DNA from 2 places in the Paenibacillus sp. FSL H8-0122 genome. Region 2 is predicted to be linked to the other one. Evidence: riboswitches for the same ligand, from Rfam matches in the RefSeq annotation. Region 2 holds a riboswitch; the other holds the start of a gene.
The links. Region 2 has a riboswitch for glycine ahead of gcvT (glycine cleavage system aminomethyltransferase GcvT). Riboswitches for the same ligand answer to the same signal wherever they lie in the genome.
Positions count from the first base shown of each region.

Region 1: linked by a shared signal. The riboswitch ahead of NSS64_RS29765 (amino acid permease) and the one ahead of gcvT (glycine cleavage system aminomethyltransferase GcvT) in region 2 are both predicted to bind glycine.

Region 1 covers NZ_JBBOTB010000001.1:6,913,010-6,922,988, reverse strand. Annotated here, with positions in the region: gene NSS64_RS29770 (helix-turn-helix transcriptional regulator) at 1-936, opposite strand, end outside; gene NSS64_RS29765 (amino acid permease) at 971-2,347, opposite strand; glycine riboswitch at 2,491-2,570, opposite strand; gene NSS64_RS29760 (DUF5643 domain-containing protein) at 2,734-3,693, opposite strand; gene NSS64_RS29755 (ABC transporter permease) at 3,890-4,867, shown strand; gene NSS64_RS29750 (carbohydrate ABC transporter permease) at 4,883-5,797, shown strand; gene NSS64_RS29745 (ABC transporter substrate-binding protein) at 5,868-7,463, shown strand; gene NSS64_RS29740 (sensor histidine kinase) at 7,653-9,389, shown strand; gene NSS64_RS29735 (response regulator) at 9,396-9,979, shown strand, end outside.
Region 2 covers NZ_JBBOTB010000001.1:7,393,095-7,403,073, forward strand. Annotated here, with positions in the region: gene NSS64_RS31770 (LuxR C-terminal-related transcriptional regulator) at 1-457, shown strand, start outside; gene gcvPB (aminomethyl-transferring glycine dehydrogenase subunit GcvPB) at 569-2,029, opposite strand; gene gcvPA (aminomethyl-transferring glycine dehydrogenase subunit GcvPA) at 2,026-3,378, opposite strand; gene gcvT (glycine cleavage system aminomethyltransferase GcvT) at 3,375-4,499, opposite strand; glycine riboswitch at 4,581-4,683, opposite strand; glycine riboswitch at 4,687-4,784, opposite strand; gene gcvH (glycine cleavage system protein GcvH) at 4,969-5,361, shown strand; gene NSS64_RS31795 (hypothetical protein) at 5,460-6,092, opposite strand; gene NSS64_RS31800 (flagellar motor protein MotB) at 6,177-7,025, opposite strand; gene NSS64_RS31805 (flagellar motor protein) at 7,022-7,807, opposite strand; gene uvrB (excinuclease ABC subunit UvrB) at 7,989-9,979, shown strand, end outside.

The DNA.
Region 1 (9,979 bases), 480 kb from region 2:
AAGCATTCTCGCCGCTTCGGCCCGTACAAGCTTACGCAAGGCTTCCGGCTCCAGGACAACCGCCCCCGCTCCCCAGCCAAGCACCCATTGCAGCAGGTCCTCGGGCTGGCGCACGCGGAAGGTCATAAGCCTGCCGTCTGCCCGGTCCTCCACTTCCTCCAGATAAAAGTTCCCGGATTCAGCCGCCTTGCCCGCGATCTCCGGCTGAACCAAAATGCACACGCGTACATGGCGGTCATCCTCCGGCTGGTACTCGTGCAGATCGAAATCCGCAGGCGCTTCGAACCGGTCATCCAGAATGGTAAGCTCACTCATTCTGGATAAGCGGAAATGACGGATCTCCTGCCGCAGTCCGCACCAGGCCACCAGGGTCCATGCGCCTCTGTTCAAGACAAGTCCATACGGCGAGGCGGTTCGGACACTGTGGTGACTTCCGTCAGCTTCCTGTCTGCCCTTTGTATACCCGAAGCCGATCTTCCGCTGCTCCAGAATCGCGCGTCGGATCTGCTCCATGTACTCCTTCTCCTGTCCTTGCAGCTTATCTTTACTGGTATTCAGCAGCAGGATGCTCTGGCGGAGCCGGGCGGCATTCTCCTTGACATCCTCCGGCAGAACCGCTTCAATCTTCCTACCTGCTGCGGAGGCCTGGTTACCATACTGAGTGTCGAACCGCTGCTCCACGAAATCCGTCCCGATCAGCAGGGTCACTGCCTCCTCGGCGGTGAAGCTGACCGGGGGCAGGAAATACCCTTTTACCAGTGAATATCCCTGACCCGTAGCGCCTACCACCGGCACTCCGGCTTCACTAAGCGCCTGGATATCGCGGTAGATGGTTCTTACGCTAGTCTCGAAGACGGACGCCAGATCCTCTGCCCTTACGACCCCTTTGCGCTGCAGCTCCAGTACGATGGCTAACATGCGGTCTGTCTTGTTCATGCGGCGGCTGCACCCTCTTCATCCTGAAATCAGTTTATGTATTGATTATACTGATTTCCTGATCACTTTTCTCCTTACGGCTTCTAATGGAATACAGAACGAACAGCAGGATGAACCAGAGCGGGGTGAACAGCAGCGCCGGACGGGTCTCGGCAGCAAAGAGCATGATCACAAGAATGGCGGCGAACAGCGTCAGGACGGCATAGTTAATTACCGGGGTGAACGGCGCTTTAAATTTGGAAGCGGCATGTAAGTCCGGGCGGTTCCTTTTATACTTGATATGGCAGACCAGCACAACGCCCCAGACCCAGATGAAGCAAATGGCGCTGATCGTAGTCACGATGCCGAAGGCCTGACCCGGAATAAGCTTGCTGAGCAGTGCCCCGGCAGAGATCACCAGCGTGGAGAGGAATAAGGAATTCGCAGGCACATGATTCCGGTTCAGCTTGCCAAGCTGAGGCGAGGCCTGATTCCGTCTGCTCAGATTGTAGAGAATCCGGCTGGTCGAGAACATCCCGCTGTTGCAGGCGGAGGCTGCCGAGGTTAAGACCACGAAATTGATAATCCCCGCAGCAATCGGAATCCCGACCAGACTGAAGGTGCGCACGAACGGACTTTCAGCCGCGCTAAGCTGGGTCCAGGGATTAATGCACAGCAGCACGAACAGCGCGCCGACATAGAAGAAGAGAATCCGCAGCGGAATTTTGTTGATCGCGGACGGGATGTTTTTCTCAGGATTAGCCGTCTCCGCTGCCGATACCCCCACCAGCTCCACGCCGACATAGGCGAATACCACCATCTGGAAGGAGAACAGGAAGCCCTTCACCCCGTTCGGGAACACGCCCCCGTGCTCCCAGAGATTGCGGACCGACACTGAGCCTGCATCTGTCTTGAACTGGGTCACCAGCAGGACAATGCCCAGGCCGATCAGAGCCAGAATCGTAACCACCTTGATCAGAGCAAACCAGAATTCGAGTTCGCCGAAGCTCTTGACCGTGAGCAGATTGAGCCCGAGCAGAATGATCAGGCAGATCACGGCCGGCACCCACTGCGGAATATCGAACCAGTACTGCACATAGACGCCCACCGCAATCACATCGGCCATCGCCGTCATAATCCAGCAGAACCAATAGGTCCAGCCCGTAATGTACGCCGCACGCGGCCCCAAGTAATCCTCAGCAATGTCTGTAAAAGATTGATACCCCGCCTTCGAGAGCAGCAGCTCCCCCAGCGCCCGCATCACAAAAAACACGGCAATCCCCACGATCAGATACGTGAGCATGATGGAGGGTCCGGCCTGCTGGATCGCCTTGCCTGAGCCGAGGAACAACCCCGTTCCAATCGTGCCGCCGATGGCGATAAGCTGGACGTGCCGGTTTGCAAGCTCTCTTTTTAATTCTGTCTGTGCCATACCTGTTTCCCCCTTAGTGTATATGACGCTGTCCTGCCGGGTAACGCAAAAAGGAGACTGGATATCATCCAATCTCCCGGTTCATAAGAGGTTCCAAATAAGCGTCTGCAGCAGCGGCTAATCCGCACGGCAAAACACAAATTCGGTACTCTTCTGTCCTTTTGCCTGAGATTGTGAACCCTTCGGCGCTGCGGTCTCCCGCAGTCTCTCCAGAAGCTGCTCCAGCTATAGTGTGATCCATAGCCTTCATAGCTTGCGAATATTCAATTATTTGAAGCTGACTTCATGTAAATATTTTTCAATTCTATGCACAGTCCAGACTTCTGTCAATATCATTTGTTACTCTCGTGGTCATCGCCGGGTGTCCTGCACTGCTTCATTGCACGTTATTTCACCGTAATTTTGGTTTCCAGGTCTTTATAATAAGTTTTAGCCCACTGACCCTGCTTGTCTTTGAACATCTTCCCGCTGGCATCTTTGGAATACGTAAAAGGCTTAACGCTAATGGACTTCGGAACGGCTGGGAATGCACTATAGTTCTGTTCCTCGGTACCGCTTGTCCGGACTTTCTCAAACGGCTTGCCCCATGGCGAAATCACATTTCCTTTCTCGTCCACAAGGTCATATAACATTCTTTCCGGGTTGTTCACCTTGGACTTGGCCGCTGCCGGAACTTCCCCCTTAAAGGTCACCTGCAGAGACATCGTTAACGCGGTCATCTCGAAGGAATTCACCGTATAATTGAATTTGTTGTTCTTCTTGGAGACGCCCGGCTTCAGGCTTAACAGGGTCCCCAGCTTGTTCACTTGAACTTTGAAAATAAACGGCTCCTTCACCCCGTTGGCGTATGCCTTCAGCGTCAGGTCGAATTTGTCCGGGATTTGCTGCTTCATGGCTCCCTTACTCAAATAGATCAAGGCTGTGTCCGTATCTTTCAAATTGGGAATGATGGAAGTATCAAACAGCAGCTTTTTCCCATTGATTAACACGTCCACAATCCTGGTCTGGTCCATGAAAGAACCGTTCTTGTCCACCGTCCCTCCCTCCTGCCGGATGCCTGCGATAAGTTGATTACTGTCATAGATCAGATCGGTTAGTGTCAGGGTTACCCCCTCCTGGGTCACGGCCTGATTCGGAGCAGCAGCAAGCCCTTTCTGGAAAACAGCCTTCAGAGTGGCGTTGTCGCTGGCCGCGAACGCGCTGTCAGCCTTAGCATCCTTGTTGACATTGGCTGCCGCCGCTACGGGTACAGTGAATCCCCCGCCGACAACTGCCCCTCCGAGTACAGCAGTTACTGCTGTTGCTATCATTGCTTTCTTCATCGTATTTAAGCTGATCGTGTACATAGTTTCTCTCCTTTGCTTATTAAGAATATACAGGTATAACGTTCCCCTGCTGCTATTTTGTGACAGGAGCGCAGAATAACATCCTACCTGCACAAAGTCATTTTTGAATAAACAGGGTCATTTGCAAGAGAGAATTCGGTTCAACCGCTCTACTATAATAAATTCATCCAGAACAAGTAGAGTGAGGTTAGAACTTATGGCAAATCCCGCACCACAAGCTATGAACAACAAGTTAGCGACACAGCCCCAGGGCCGTTTCGGCCGTCTGCTGCACAATATCGTGCGATACCGGGTGCTGCTGCTGATGCTGCTGCCCACATCGATTATTTTTTTCATCAACTGCTATATTCCGATGTTCGGATTATTCATTGCCTTCAAGAACATCAACTACGTGGACGGCATTATGGGCAGTCCCTGGGCCGGGCTCGACAACTTCCGGTTCCTGTTCGCCACCTCTGACGCCCTGCGCGTGACCATCAACACCGTGGGGTACAATGTGGTCTTCATTATCTCAGGGCTCATTCTCTCCGTCTCGCTGGCGATTGCGATCAATGAGGTGCGTAACAAGCTGGCCTCGAAGTTCTTCCAGACCGTCATGATTATGCCGAACTTCCTGTCCATGGTCGTGGTCAGCTTCATCGTCTATGCCTTCCTGCACCCGGAGTACGGCTTCCTGGTCAAGCATATTCTGCCAATGTTCGGCTACTCCTCAGTGAATGCCTATATGCATCCTAACGCATGGCCTTACATTCTGTGGATCACCAAAATGTGGCACTCCATCGGGATCGGCAGCGTCATCTACCTTGCAGCCATCACCGGCATCAGCGAAGAGCTGTACGAAGCTGCGGTGATGGACGGCGCCAGCAAATGGCAGCAGATCACCAAGATTACCCTGCCGCTGCTCACGCCGATCATGGTCATTCTCACGATTCTTAACATGGGCGGCATCTTCCGCTCTGACTTCGGGCTGTTCTACCATGTGACCCTGGACTCCGGTGCGCTGCGCTCAACTACGGACGTTATTGACACCTATGTCTACCGGGGCCTGATCCAGCTCAACGACCTGGGGATGTCCTCAGCGGCGAACTTCTATCAATCGGTCGTCGGCTTCTTCCTGGTCATCGGCGCGAACGCTCTGGCCCGCAAGCTGAACCGCGATACGGCGCTTTTCTAGAAACGGAGGATTCTAATGACTACTGCATCCCGAAGCAACCCTTATACCAAAGGCTCCACTACCGCCCAGATTATTCTGAATGTATTCTTCATCGCCTTCAGCCTGGCATGTATTCTGCCGATCCTGCTCATTGTCGCCATCTCCTTAACCAACGAGAAGGCCTTGACGCTGCAGGGTTACAAGTTCTGGCCCGATCATATCGACGCGTCTGCGTACCAATATCTGTTCAAGCATTCGGAGACACTGGTTAAGGCGTATGGCGTCAGCCTGACGGTTACGGTGATCGGAACTGTGCTGGCCGTGCTGCTGATTGCGCTGTATGCGTATCCGCTCTACCGGAAGGATTTTCCTTTCAAAAAAACATTCAACTTCTACCTGCTGATCACCATGCTGTTCTCGGGAGGGCTTGTCCCCTTCTATCTGCTGTACGTGAACTATCTCGATCTGAAGGACTCGCTGGTTGCGCTGATCCTGCCCGGCCTGTCCAATGCCTTCTATATCTTCATCACCCGTACCTTCTTCCAGCAGACGATCCCGGAAGAGATGATTGAATCCGGCAAGCTGGACGGGGCCTCGGAATGGCGGATATTCTTCCAGCTTGTGCTTCCGATCTCCCTGCCTGTTCTGGCTACGATCGGTCTGTTCACTACACTGATGTATTGGAATGACTGGTTCAACTCCATGCTATTCATTAATGACACCGACAAGTTCTCCCTGCAATACGTCATGATTCAGATGATCCGCCAGGCGGAATTCTTCAAAACCCAGCTTGCAGGCAGCGGTGTCGCCCTGATGGTACAGGAATCCGTTCCGACCGAAAGTCTGCGGATGGCTATGGTCGTGCTGTCGATTGGTCCGATTCTGTTCATCTATCCGTTCTTCCAGAAGTACTTCACCAAGGGCCTTACGATTGGTGCGATCAAGGGTTAAGCGGTCTAGCTCTGGCGTAAATGCCGGTTAGAATATATGATCTAATTATCATTCGAGGAGGTTCATACAAATGAGAACAACAAGAAGCTCAGGCACGGTGCTTGCCGCTCTGACTGCCGTGATACTGGGCATTACCGGATGCGGCGGGGGCAATTCAGGTGCATCCGCCCCGTCCAAGGCAGAATCGACAGCAGCCGCCGCAACAGCAGGCACGGAAGGCAGCACGAATCCTGATACCTCAACGTTCCGGAAGCTGAAAGTTTACACGGTCGGGAATTTCCCGCAGAATGATACCAAGGCGGTTGTAGATGAGATCAACAAGTATCTCAAAGAGAAAATCAACGCCGAGATTGACTTCCAGGGACTCCCTTGGTCCTCCTGGGCCGAGAAGATGGCACTGGCTTACCAGTCCGGTGAACAGGTCGATCTGACCTTCGCCCCCAACTGGGCAGACTTCGCCAATAACGTAGCCAAGGGCGCGTTCCTTCCGCTGGATGATCTGTTAGCCAAATATGGACAAGGCATCAAGGAGACCCTTGATCCCCGCTTCCTTGACGGCGGAACCGTAGACGGCAAAATCTATGCGATTCCTACCAATAAGGAAATTGGTGAGAGCCATACCATTATGTTCCGCAAGGATCTGGTAGATAAATACGGATTCGATGTGAACTCGATTGAGACGCTGGAGGATCTGGAACCATGGCTGCAGACGATCAAGGAGAAGGAACCGGCTATTGCACCGATCTGGCTCTCCGGCAGCGGCTCCGATACCCTGGGCTACTTCGACAAGACCAGAGAGAGCATGAAGGAGAACTTCCGTTATGAGCTGGTGGCCGGCGCTCCTGCCGGAATTGTATTGGATACCAAGACTGATAAGATGGTGATCAGCTCCATGGAGTCCGACACCGCAATCTACCGGATGAAGCTCTACGGCGACTGGTTCAGCAAAGGCTACATCAATAAAGATGCTGCAACGACCAAAACCAGTACTGAAGACGCTTTCAAAGCTGGTAAGACCTGGATGAAATTCGGTTCAGACAAACCGGATTCCGACAAGGAAGATTCCATCGCCACCGGCATTGAGCTGGTGAAGCTGAAGGGCAATGAGCCTGAGATCAGTACGGCCAGCGTCAGCAACTCCATGATGGCGATCGGGCGTACCTCCATTGATCCGGAGCGGACGATGATGCTGCTGAACCTGCTGCATACCGACCCGGTTCTGGTCAACCTGATTGACTTCGGCGTAGAAGGACGGCAGTATGTTAAGGTGGAAGGCAAGGACAACTTCATCAAGCTGCCTGACGGCATTGCTACCCGTGCCGATACCGGCTGGGCGCCGGGCATTGAATGGATGTTCGGTAACCAGACCATAACCTATCTGTGGGAAGGCGAAAGCGCCGACAAGTGGGAGAAATTCAAGGCTTATAACGAGAGCGCCCATAAGGTGAAGTCCTTCGGCTTCAACTTCAATACCGACGCTGTCAAAACACAGGTCTCCGTGGTCAGCAACATTATCAAGGAATTCCGCCCGCTGCTGGAAACGGGCAGCCTGGGTGTAGATAAGGTGCTTACGGAGTACAATAAGAAGCTTAAGGCTAACGGCATTGAAGAAATCCGCGCCGAGGTTCAGAAGCAATACGATGCCTGGAAGGCCAAACAATCCTAAACAAACAAGTGAAAACGACTATGCCGTCCTTTTTAAGGACGGCACCCGTTTCAGCGAGAAATATAAGGATAAGTTGTCATGTGGAACATACAAATTCTTATATTTTAGGCTAAGGGGAAGGACGGCTGCCGTCCTTCCCCTTTCCTGCCGCTCAGCGTGTAAATGTACCTAAGGATAAGGGGGAAGACTGTGAAATTATCATTGCGATTCAAAGTGAGTGCCCTTGTCCTGCTGCTGGTCACGCCGCTGTTCCTTTTTCTCTCCTACACCAACCTCTATTCCACCAACATTGTCCGGGAGAAGGTTGCGAAGTCCGCTTCGGACACGTTGACCCTGCACTTAGGTACACTCGATGAGCTGCTGGAGCAGACCAGCCATTATCTGCTGCGTACGGCCAATGAAAACATGCTGCTGGAGCTCTATTCCGACAGCGGTCCCGACAGCGTCAATTATTATCTGTCCATCCGTAAGCTGATGGACCAGTGGTACAGCGATGTCAGCTACTATACCATTATCCGCAGTGTCTTCGTCTACCATCAGGACCGGGATGAACTCTTCCTGAGCAGCCAGAAGGAGTATTACCAAGAGAAGGAGATGATTGCCTCGGGGCTGTCTTCACACCTCAAGACCCCTAATCTCCAGGCCTCCCTGAAGTGGGAGACCGTGACCCTCGGCGGAGAGCCGGTGTTATTCAAGGTGCTGCCGGACAAGAGCGGCCGGCTTCTCATGGGGGTACTGGTCAGCATCGACTCTCTGGCCCAGCCCCTGACCCAGCTGGAGTCTACCGGGGGCAGCGGACAGGTCGGCATGATCGACAATGACGGTAAGTTACTCTGGGGCCAGTTCGCCAGTGAAGATCTTGCGCTCATCCGCAGCCGGCTTAATCAGCCCAACCCTCGTGCGGATGCCTCGATTCGCCTGAGTAACGGCAATTCGTATCTGCTGATTGACAAGCCCTCTCAATATTCCAATCTGAATGTCTTTTTCCTGCTCGACGAGAAATCCATTCTGGACGAGCTGCCGGTCTTCCAGCGGATCATCAAGGTGATTCCCTTCGTCATTATCCTCGTAATGGTTATCCTGCTGGCTCTGCTTAGCAGACTGGTGTTCAAGCCTATCCAGCAATTGACCAGCGGGATGCGCATCCTGGGGAAGGGACAGCTGGAATACCGGCTGAAGGATGGCAACAGCAGGGAGTTCCAGATCATTACGATGCAATTCAACCAGATGGCGGAGCAGATCGGCAATCTCAAGATTGATGTGTATGAGGAGCAGATGAAGGTGCAGCAAGCGGAGCTGAAGCATCTTCAGGCGCAGATCAATCCCCATTTTTTCATGAATTCCTTGAACATCGTCTTTCATCTGGTAGAGCTGAAGCAATATGCGCTAATCAAAAAAATGATCGGACATCTGGTCTCCCACTTCCGGTTCATCATGAATACCAACGACGCCTGGCTTCCGCTGCGCAGCGAGCTAGGTCATATTCAGAACTATATTGAGATCCAGATGGTTATGTATCCGAACAAGCTGTCTTATGAGGTGCTGCTTCCGCAGGAGCTGGAGTCTACGCTGATTCCGCCGCTGCTGATCCAGCCCTTCGTCGAGAATGCCATCAAGCATGGCTTCATTAACAATTCGAAGCCCTTCAATGTCGGCATCACAGTCAGTGAAGAAGCCGGAGAGAGCGGCGATTCCTGCATTGCCATTCAGATCCGCGATTCCGGGCCGGGCTTCTCCGCGGCTCAGCTCGACAGGCTCAATCATGGCGTATATGAGCGCAAGCCGACAGACCGCCATCTGGGAATATGGAACGTATACAGACGCATGCTGATGTTCTATAACAACCGGGCACGGCTTACCTTCCACAATGCTCCAGACGGAGGCGCGGTTGTGGAAATCAGACTACCCGTTCAAAAGGAGCAGTGACGTTCAATGTACAGAGTTCTAATCGTTGACGACCAATACTTCGCCTTGCTCGGCCTCCAGCAGGGGGTGGATTGGAGCGCGCTTAGCGTGTCAGATGTCTGTCTGGCGGAGAACGTAGACCAGGCGATTGCCGTTCTTGAGCAGCAGCCTGTAGACCTGCTGATCTGCGATATCGAAATGCCGGGCAGAAGCGGCCTGGAGCTGCTGGCCTGGGTGAAGCAATCCGCTCCCGGCACGCTGACGATTATGCTGACCTGCCATGCCGATTTCGAGTATGCCCAGCGCGCGATTTATCACGGTGCCTTCCATTATCTGCTCAAGCCGGTAGACTATGAGGAATTGATGAAAATCTCCCGTGAGGCGCTATTCGAGATCAGCAAACAGAGAGAGCAGCAGCAGTTCGAGGCCCTGATCCAGAAGTACCGGAGACAGTGGGAGCATCAGCTCCCCCTGCTGGTGGAACGGTTCTGGCAGGATATTCTCAGCCAGCGGGCAGCGCCCGTGCTGGAATCGCTCACCCTTCCGGCGAACACCTATAATCTGGATCTGCAGCCTGGAGACCGCTACTTCCTCGCCCTGCTGGGGCTGGA
Region 2 (9,979 bases):
AATGAATGCTGTATCGCTGGCGATGGAGATGAACTGCATCGGAGTGGTGCGGGGAACGGAACATACGGATCAGACCTTCCGCGACTGGAACTGTGTATGCGCTCCCTTGCAGGATCATGATACCGTTTACGGATATGTTGATATTTCTTTTAATAGAGGAGAGCCTATTGAATTCGCCATTCCCTTCGTGCAGCAGATTGCTGAGAATATCATGGAGAAGTGGATGGAGAAGAACCCGGAGATGCAGCAGTACCGGCTTGAATCCACATTGCTGGAGTATAAGCTGACCGCGCGGGAGCAGGAGGTAGCGAGGCTGTGGCTGCTGGAGAAGAGTGCGCTGCATATCGGAAGCGATCTGGGAATCAGTGAAGGCACCGTGCGCAATATGCTGAAGAGCATCTATAGTAAAATGCGGGTGAATGACCGCTTCCAATTCGTGAAGCGGCTTACGCCGTAGCCGGGGGAATCTGCATCAGGTACATATATCGAATAGCCGGGCAGTGATACGAATGTATCGCTGACCCGGCTATTTGGTGTACCATCTAAGTCCGGCTTCTCTGGCAGAAGGTTAACCGCAGGAGCAGTTGAGTACCGGCTTACGCGCGGCCTGTGTCTCATCCAGGCGGCTGATTTCAGTCGTATGCGGTGCATTAATGACAATCTCCGGTGTCTCCTCGGCTTCCTTGACGATTCGGATCATGGTCTCAATGAAGCCGTCGAGCGTCTCCTTGCTCTCGGTCTCGGTCGGCTCAATCATCATACATTCCTCTACCGTCAGCGGGAAGTAGACGGTTGGCGGATGATAGCCGAAGTCGAGCAGCCGTTTGGCTACATCGAGGGTACGTACACCGTACTGCTTAAGGTTCTTGCCGGACATCACGAATTCATGCTTGCAGACCCCGGGGAAGGGAATCTCGAAGTAAGGGGCCAGCCGGTGCATCATATAGTTGGCGTTCAGCACAGCGTTCTCGGACACCTCACGCAGGCCGTCGGGACCGTAGGTGCGGATATAGGCATATGCACGGACGAGAATCCCGAAGTTACCGTAAAAGGCTTTGACGCGGCCGATCGATTCCGGCCCGCTGCAGTCCAGCGTGAAGCTGCCGTCTTCGTTCTGTGCCACCGTAGGCTGTGGCAGGAATGGAATCAGCTTCGCCTTCACGCCGACCGGTCCGGCTCCCGGACCTCCGCCGCCGTGCGGCGTGCTCATCGTCTTGTGCAGGTTGAGATGCACCACATCGAAGCCCATATCGCCCGGGCGGGTAATGCCCATAATGGCGTTGGAGTTCGCTCCGTCATAATAGAGCAGGCCGCCCGCTTCATGGACAATTGCCGCGATCTCGACGATCTGCGTCTCGAAGAGTCCGAGGGTACTCGGGTTCGTGAGCATCAGCGCAGCGGTGTCGCTGCCGACCGCCGCCTTCAGCGCTTCGAGATCGACCATTCCCTTGTCGTTGGAGGGAATGGTCACGGTATCCAGTCCCGCTGCTGCGGCGCTCGCCGGGTTGGTCCCGTGCGAGGAATCCGGCACGATGACCTTGGTGCGGACCTCGCCGCGGCTCTCATGGTAGGCGCGGATCATCATCAGGCCGGTCCACTCGCCATGGGCGCCGGCAGCGGGCTGCAGGGATACGGCATCCATGCCGGTCAGGGCGGCGAGATCCTTTTGCAGCGTGTACATCAGTTCAAGCGCCCCCTGGATGCTCTCTTCCGGCTGATACGGATGGATCTTGGAGAGTCCCGGGAAGCGGGCGACATCCTCGTTGATCTTGGGGTTGTATTTCATCGTGCAGGAGCCGAGCGGATAGAAGCCGTTATCGACTCCGAAGTTGCGGCGGGACAGGGCGGTATAGTGGCGGATGACATCCACTTCCGATACCTCCGGCAGTACGACCGGCTCACTGCGCAGCAGTCCTTCGGGAATGAGTGAGCCAAGGGCCTCGCCCTGCGGCACATCACACAGAGGCAGGGAGTAGGCCGAGCGGCCGGGACGGCTTAATTCAAAAATCAGACTTTGTTCCGGTTTCATACACAGCCCTCCAGTGCGCTTGCGAATTCGTCAATTTCGGTCTTGCTTCGTTTCTCCGTTACGGCCACCAGCATATGTCCGGCCAGCTCGGGATAATCCCGGCTTAAGTCATAGCCGCCCAGATAGCCTTCCTTCAGCAGCTTGGAGTTAACTGCACTCACACTGCTGCCCTCCGGGAGCTTCAGGACGAATTCATTGAAGAACGGGGCAGTGAAGACGCGCTCTGCGCCAGTGATTTCAGCCAGCCGCCCAGCGGCATAGTGGCTCTTGCGGATGTTCAGCTCACCCACCTCGCGCATGCCCTCCTTGCCCATCACGGACAGATAGACGGAAGCGCACAGCGCCAAGAGTGCCTGATTGGAGCAGATATTCGAGGTCGCCTTCTCACGGCGGATATGCTGTTCGCGGGCTTGCAGCGTCAGCACGAAGCCGCGCTTGCCATTCCGGTCAACCGTCTGGCCGACGATCCGGCCCGGCATCCGGCGCATCAGCGGCTCAGCCACCGCGAAGAACCCGCAGGTCGGACCGCCGAGCGAAGCGGCAATTCCGAGCGGTTGCGCGTCGCCGACAACGATGTCTGCGCCAAGCCGTCCGGGAGACTCCAATACGCCAAGTGCAATGGGGTTCGCGCTGACCACGAGCAGTCCCTTGACCGCGTGGATCAGCGGCTCGATCTTGCGCAGATCCTCAATACCGCCGAAGAAGTTCGGCGACTGAACCAGCACAGCGGCCGTATCGCTGTCGATGGCTTCGGCCAGCTTAGCGAGATCCGTTAACCCGTCAGCATAATCAATCTCTACAATTTGCAGGCCCCAGGCGTTGGCGGAGGTACGCAGCACCTGACGCGCTTCAGGATGAACTGTGCGGGAGACAATCAGCTTCTTGCGTTTGGTGGCGCCTGCGGCCAGCACAGCCGCTTCGGAGAAGGCGGTTGCGCCGTCATACATACTGGCATTGGCAACCTTCATTCCGGTCAGCTCACAGATATACGACTGGAATTCAAAGATCGCCTGAAGCTCCCCCTGGCTGATCTCCGGCTGGTAAGGAGTGTAAGCAGTATAGAATTCCGAACGGGAAATCACATGGTTGATGACAACCGGAACATGGTGATCATACAATCCGGCGCCCAGGAAGCTGGTGTGCGTGTCGAAGTCGGCATTCTTGTCAGCCAGACCCTTCATATGGCGAAGCAGTGCGTATTCGTCCAGAGCGCCGGACATCGGCATCGTTCCCTGGTAGCGGACGGACTGCGGAATATCGGCGAACAGCTCGTCGATGGACTGGATGCCTACGGTTTCCATCATTTCTGCACGGTCTTGCTCAGTCATAGGCAGATAGCGGTGCTTCATTGCGGCTTCACTCCTTGGCTTCTTTTGTAGAATGGGGCTTTGATGACGGCAGCCTTAAGCTGCTTGCCGCGAATCTCCACATACACCTCTGTGCCGATCTCCGTATAGGCAGCATCCAGCAGGGCAAGTCCGAGATTCCGTTTCAGTGTCGGGGATTGGGTGCCAGTCGTTACTTCACCGATCTTGACTCCGTCCGCGTACACGGGGTAGTGGGAGCGGGGAATGCCGCGGTCGATCATCTCCAGGCCCACAAGACGCCGGGGCAGACCGGCTTCCTTCTGCTTCAGCAGGGCGTCACGGCCGATGAAATCCCCTGCATCCAGCTTCACGAAGAACTGGACACCGGCTTCAAGCGGCGTAATATCCGCCGACAGCTCCTGGCCGTACAGCGGCAGCTTGGCTTCGAAGCGGAGCGTATCGCGTGCGCCGAGTCCGGCGGGAGTCAGGCCATGGGGTGCGCCTGCGGCCAGCAGGCCGTTCCAGAGTGCTGCTGCTGTATCTGCGGGAGCATACAGTTCGAAGCCGTCCTCGCCAGTATATCCGGTACGGGAGAGCAGGACGGTGACGCCGCAGATTTCAGCGTGTTCGATGAAGTGGAACGGCTTAAGCTCTGTTAGAGACACCTGCGTGACCTTGGACAGAATCGTCTCTGCCAGCGGTCCCTGCAAAGCAAGCAGCAGCGTCTCATCCGAGATATTCTTCAGGGTGACACCGCTGAATTCAGCGGTAAGATGCTCCTGCAGCCACTGGAAGTCCTTGTCGATATTGGACGCATTGACGACAAGCATGTAACGCTCCTCACCCAGCCGGTATACGAGCAGATCGTCCACCACTCCGCCGCTTGGATAGAGCATGAGAGTATACTGCGCCGCGCCGTCTTCCAGGCGGCTGACATCATTCGTGGTCATTCTCTGGAGGAAGGCTTCCGCGCCCTCTCCGGTAACCATGAATTCCCCCATGTGGGAGACATCGAACAGTCCGGCCTGATTGCGGACGGCCTCATGCTCCTTCACGATGCCTGTGAACTGCACCGGCAGCTCCCAGCCGCCAAAATCAATACATCTGGACTCCGCATACGCGGCATAGAGATCATAAAAAGGTGTTCTTCTCAAAGACTCCATCTCGTCACTCCCTTGGCTTTGATTACATACGAAAAAGGACAGGCGAAAGCCATTATGCACGCATGCATAAATGGACTTTCGCTCTGTCCTTTGTACCTGAGAGTTACCCTGCAGCTGTTGGTGCAGGTTTCCCCGTTGGTGATCCGTGAAGCCTGCGGCGCAGGTAACCGGATACTCTCCAGAGATGCGTCCGGCAAAGGTCCTTTTGCCTGAGAGATTCACCCATCCCGGGCTTACTCCTTCGGCGCTGTCTTCCTGTGAGACAGTCTCTCCCTATGCCATCATTCGCAAACCATATGTTTTTCTACTGACTCCATTAAACCGGGTAACCCTCCGCCCTGTCAATCAAAAAACGTCAAAAAGTTGACAAATTTAATTTTACTGTCAGTTATATTGACATTAGGCAAGCCGATAACTTAGGCTATAACTAAATTTAGAACTCCAATTACGGAAAAGAGGCGGCTTGGAAATGAGTGAAGTGCTTGACAACCTGCTATACAGCGAAGAGCATGAGTGGGCGCAGCAGGGCGAGGGACGCGTAGTACGTGTAGGGATTACGGATCATGCGCAGCATCTGCTCGGCGATATCGTGTTTGTAGAATTCCCGGAAGTCGGTGCGGCGATCTCCGCAGGCGACAGCGTGGGCAGTATCGAGTCCGTGAAGACGGTATCAGAACTATATTCACCCGTATCCGGTAAGGTGACCAAGATCAACGATGCGCTGGAGGCCAGCCCGGAGCTGATCAATGATCAGCCTTACGGAGACGGTTGGATTTTTGAGCTGGAGCTGGACGCAGAGTTCGCAGAGGCAGTAACCGGCCTGCTGGATGCGGCAGCGTACAAGGAACTGGTTGGGGAATAAGGCTTAGCTTATTTGCGAAAGCGGCTGAATACGGCAGACTTCTCTTTATTACATTAGATGTTACTAATGTGAGAGGTCTGCCTTTTTGCGTCTGTAGCTTATTCCGGAAACTCAAGCAGTCCCGGATAAATGTCTGGAGCCAGATGCCACAGGAAGGGCAGAAGAGCCAGACCTGCGACGGCAAATACAGAGCACAGCAGCAGGAAACGGTATCTTTTTCGCGGACGGGTGGCGGGCTTGAGCACGAAATAATACACTCCGGCTGAATAAAACGGGAAAAGCACGGCGGCAGACATCCCCATACAAACGATAAATGTAGCTTCCCCGGCAGAACTGGGGATCATGGCTTCCGGGTTATAGACCGGATTGACTTGTAAAAAGAGGAGAAGAAACGTCGAATACGCGCTCAGCAGAAGCAGGGGGAAACAGCGGATCCGCCCATTCCCGGACAAGCCGTAGAGCATCCACCAGACCCCGAACCAGGCCAGGGCGAAGATAGCTCCGGCAATAAGGTAATCAGCGCCAATGGCAATTAGCTTATCCAGCGGATAGACGCGGGCCAGGTCTCCCCAGAAGTAGCGGGAGGAGAAGAACTGCATGAAGGCGGCAAAAAATCCGACGATGAGGGTAAGCATCCCCTGGGCAATAATGATCATGATCAGCGAAACTGCCAGCCGCAAAAACCTGAAAAACCCTGCGGCCTCCGGCGCCGCTCTGTTTGTATCCTGCATAGCGGTCTATCTCCTTATATTAGCGAATGGATATATGCTTTTGCCGCCTGCCGGTATCTGAGCAGATTCGCTCGTGGTTCCGTGCTATTCTTCCTCCTGCAGCTGACGCAGCACAATGAGTTCGACCCGGCGATTCTTCTGTCTGCCTTCGGTAGTAGCATTATCATATGCAGGTCTGGTATCCGCGTAACCGGCGTACTGGAAGGTATCAGGGCTAAGGCCCTCGTTATCCAGGAAAAAGCGCAGCACAGATAATGCGCGGGCGCCGGACAGCTCCCAGTTATCCGTATATTCCGAAGCGGCGGTTACCGGAACATTGTCGGTGTGGCCTTCGATGCTGATGGTCGCGCCGATGCCGCGGAACAGGCCGGAGAGCTGGCGCAGTGCAGGGAGTGCAGGCGATTTCAGCTCAGCCTTACCCGCATCGAACAGGAAGCGGTCACTGAGCGTGATCGCAATGCCCTGCGGCTTATCGGCAACAAAAATCTGCTCACCCAGGTTATTCTCCTCCACGTATTGGGTGATAACCCCCATAAGCGCAGTCAGCTTCGCCTCCTGTTCCCGAAAAGCAAGCTCGCGCGCTGAAGGCTGGTGTGCAGCCCCATCTCCTTCTTGTCCGGCTGCAGGAGTATCTGCCCCGGCTCCATCCGTCCCGTCCGCATTATTACCCTTCGAGACGCCAGTCCCTGTGATTCCCTGATTACCCTCCAGCACGCCGCTTCCGCCTTCCAGCACTGTACTTCCGCTCTTGAAGGTATCCGATAAGGAGCCGCTGACAATGGCATATTTCTGCGAATCGAGGCTGCTCATGGCATACAGAATCACGAAGAAAATAAGCAGAAGCGTGATCAGATCCGCGTAGGTAATCATCCAGCGGTCCCGGCTCTCTTTGCCTGCGGCGGCGCGGGGCTGCCGGCGGTTTCTTTGTCTCATAGCGGGTCTCCCGGACTGGTGCTGGCGCTGCGTTTAGGGGCGTCTGCCAGGAAGGGGGCCAGCTTTTGCCGGACGAGATGCGGGTGATCCCCGTTCTGCAGGGACAGAATGCCAACAAGCAGCATCTCCATGTTGCCCAGCTCACTTTGGCTGCGGGATTTAATTTTGGAGGCAATGGGTAAAAAGAGTAGATTGGCGCTGGCTACGCCATAGAGTGTTGCTGTAAAAGCTACGGCAATGGACGCGCCCAGATTCGAAGGGTCCGTTAAGTTGCTGAGTACCCGGATCAGCCCCATAACGGTGCCGATAATGCCCATGGTCGGTGCATAGCCGCCAGCGGCTTCGAATATTTTGGCATAGCCTTCATATTTCAGTTCCTTGGCATCCATCCCAAGCTCCAGGATCTGCCGGACCTGGTCAGGGTCATTGCCGTCGACAATCAGAAACAGGCCTTCACGGGTGAAGGGATCTGGATGTTCCTCCGCTCGTTTCTCCAGTGCAAGCACACCGCCGCGCCGCGTGAGTGCAGCCATAGCGATCAGTTCTTCAGCTTGTTCCCGGCTGGTATCTTGCTGCCTGCCAAAAGCCACGCGTAACGCCGCCGGAATGCTTCGGAGCTTGGAGGCCGGGAAGCTGATGAGTACAGCCGCAAGTGTGCCGCCGAATACGATCAGGGCAGCATTGGGCTGCAGCAGGCCGGACAGGCTGCCGCCTTCCCACAGAAAACCGCCGATCATGGCGGCAATCCCGGCCAGCAGGCCGATTATTGTAGTAAAATCCATAAATTCAGGCTCCTTAAATTTCTATATATTATGGTTTGCAACAGTCTGGGCAACGCTGTATAATAAACGGGAACGTGCATTCCTATCTTCCATATTTTTCAGTATGGTATGGAGGAGGAAGCTATTGGGTTACAATTATAATATATTCATATATTCTAGACGATAGAGGGGAGACGGGCAAATGAGTGATATTGTCGTCAGTACGAAGACTTTTGAACTGGAGTCCGAGTATACACCCCAGGGCGATCAGCCTCATGCCATAGAAGAGTTATTGGACGGCATCCGGCAGGGCAAGAAGCACCAGACGCTGCTGGGAGCGACAGGTACAGGCAAGACCTTTACCATCGCACAAGTGATTTCCAAGTTGAACCGCCCCACGCTGGTTATTGCGCACAACAAGACGCTTGCTGCGCAGCTGGCGAGTGAGTTCAAAGAATTTTTTCCGAGCAATTCCGTGGATTACTTCGTCAGTTACTACGATTATTACCAGCCAGAGGCGTACATCCCTTCCTCCGATACCTACATTGAGAAAGACTCCAGCATAAATGAAGAAATTGACAAGCTCCGCCACTCGGCAACGAGTTCACTGTTCGAACGCCGTGACGTCATTATCGTGGCGAGTGTGTCCTGTATTTATGGTCTCGGTTCGCCGCAGGAATACGGAAGCCTGCTGCTCTCGCTGCGGGTAGGGATGGAGAAGCCGCGTAATCAGATTCTGAGCCGGCTTGTAGATATCCAGTATCAGCGTAATGATATTAATTTCGTGCGCGGTACGTTCCGTGTGCGCGGGGATGTCGTTGAGATCTTCCCGGCATCCCAGGGCGAGCATGCGATCCGGGTAGAGCTGTTCGGAGACGAGATCGAACGGATTACGGAGATTGATGTTCTGACAGGCGAGCTGATCGGTGAACGCGATCATATCGCGATTTTCCCGGCGTCCCACTTCGTTACCCAGGAAGAGACCATGCGTGTCGCGCTGGTTAATATTGAGCGTGAGCTGGAGGAGCGGCTGGCTGTGCTCCGTGAAGCAGGCAAGCTGCTGGAGGCCCAGCGGCTGGAGCAGCGGACCCGTTATGATATCGAGATGATGAAGGAAGTCGGCTTCTGTTCGGGGATCGAGAACTATTCCGGTCCGCTTACCTTCCGTGAGCCGGGAGCTACTCCTTATACACTGATGGACTATTTCCCGGATGACATGCTGATTGTGATTGACGAGTCTCATGTGACGCTGCCGCAGATCCGGGCGATGTATAACGGTGACCGTGCGCGTAAGACAGTCCTTGTAGAACACGGGTTCCGCCTGCCGTCTGCGCTGGATAACCGTCCGCTGCAATTCGAGGAATTCGAAGACAAGGTGAGCCAGATTGTATACGTGTCCGCAACACCGGGACCTTATGAGATGGAGCATTGCGATACGATGGTCCAGCAGATTATCCGTCCTACCGGTCTGCTTGATCCGATCATTGAAGTGCGCCCTACCGAAGGGCAGATCGATGATCTTATCAATGAAATCCGTGACCGGGTAGAACGTGATGAGCGTGTTCTCGTTACCACCCTTACGAAGAAGATGTCTGAGGACCTGACGGATTACTTCAAGGAGATTGGCATCAAGGTACGTTATATGCACTCCGATATCAAGACACTGGAGCGGATGGCGATACTGCGTGATCTCCGTCTGGGCACATTCCACGTATTGGTCGGTATTAACCTGCTCAGAGAGGGTCTTGACCTGCCGGAGGTGTCGCTGGTCGCGATTCTGGATGCCGACAAGGAAGGCTTCCTCCGTTCCGAGCGTTCGCTGATCCAGACAATCGGCCGGGCTGCCCGCAACTCGGAGGGCCGGGTCATTATGTACGGGGACCGCATTACGGACTCCATGGAGAAGGCCATGAGCGAGACCCAGCGGCGGCGCGAGATTCAAATCGCCCATAATGAGAAGCACGGGATTACCCCGACGACCATCAACAAGAAGGTGCGCGATATCATCGAGGCGACCAAGGTGGCCGAGTCCAAGGCCGATTATCTCACCGGTGTCGGCGGCAAGATGAACAAGAAAGACAAGCAGAGCCTGATACAGCGTCTGGAGGCCGAGATGAAGGACGCCGCTAAGAACCTGCAATTCGAGCGCGCCGCCGAGCTGCGCGATGCCTTGCTTGAGCTGCGGGCAGAGTA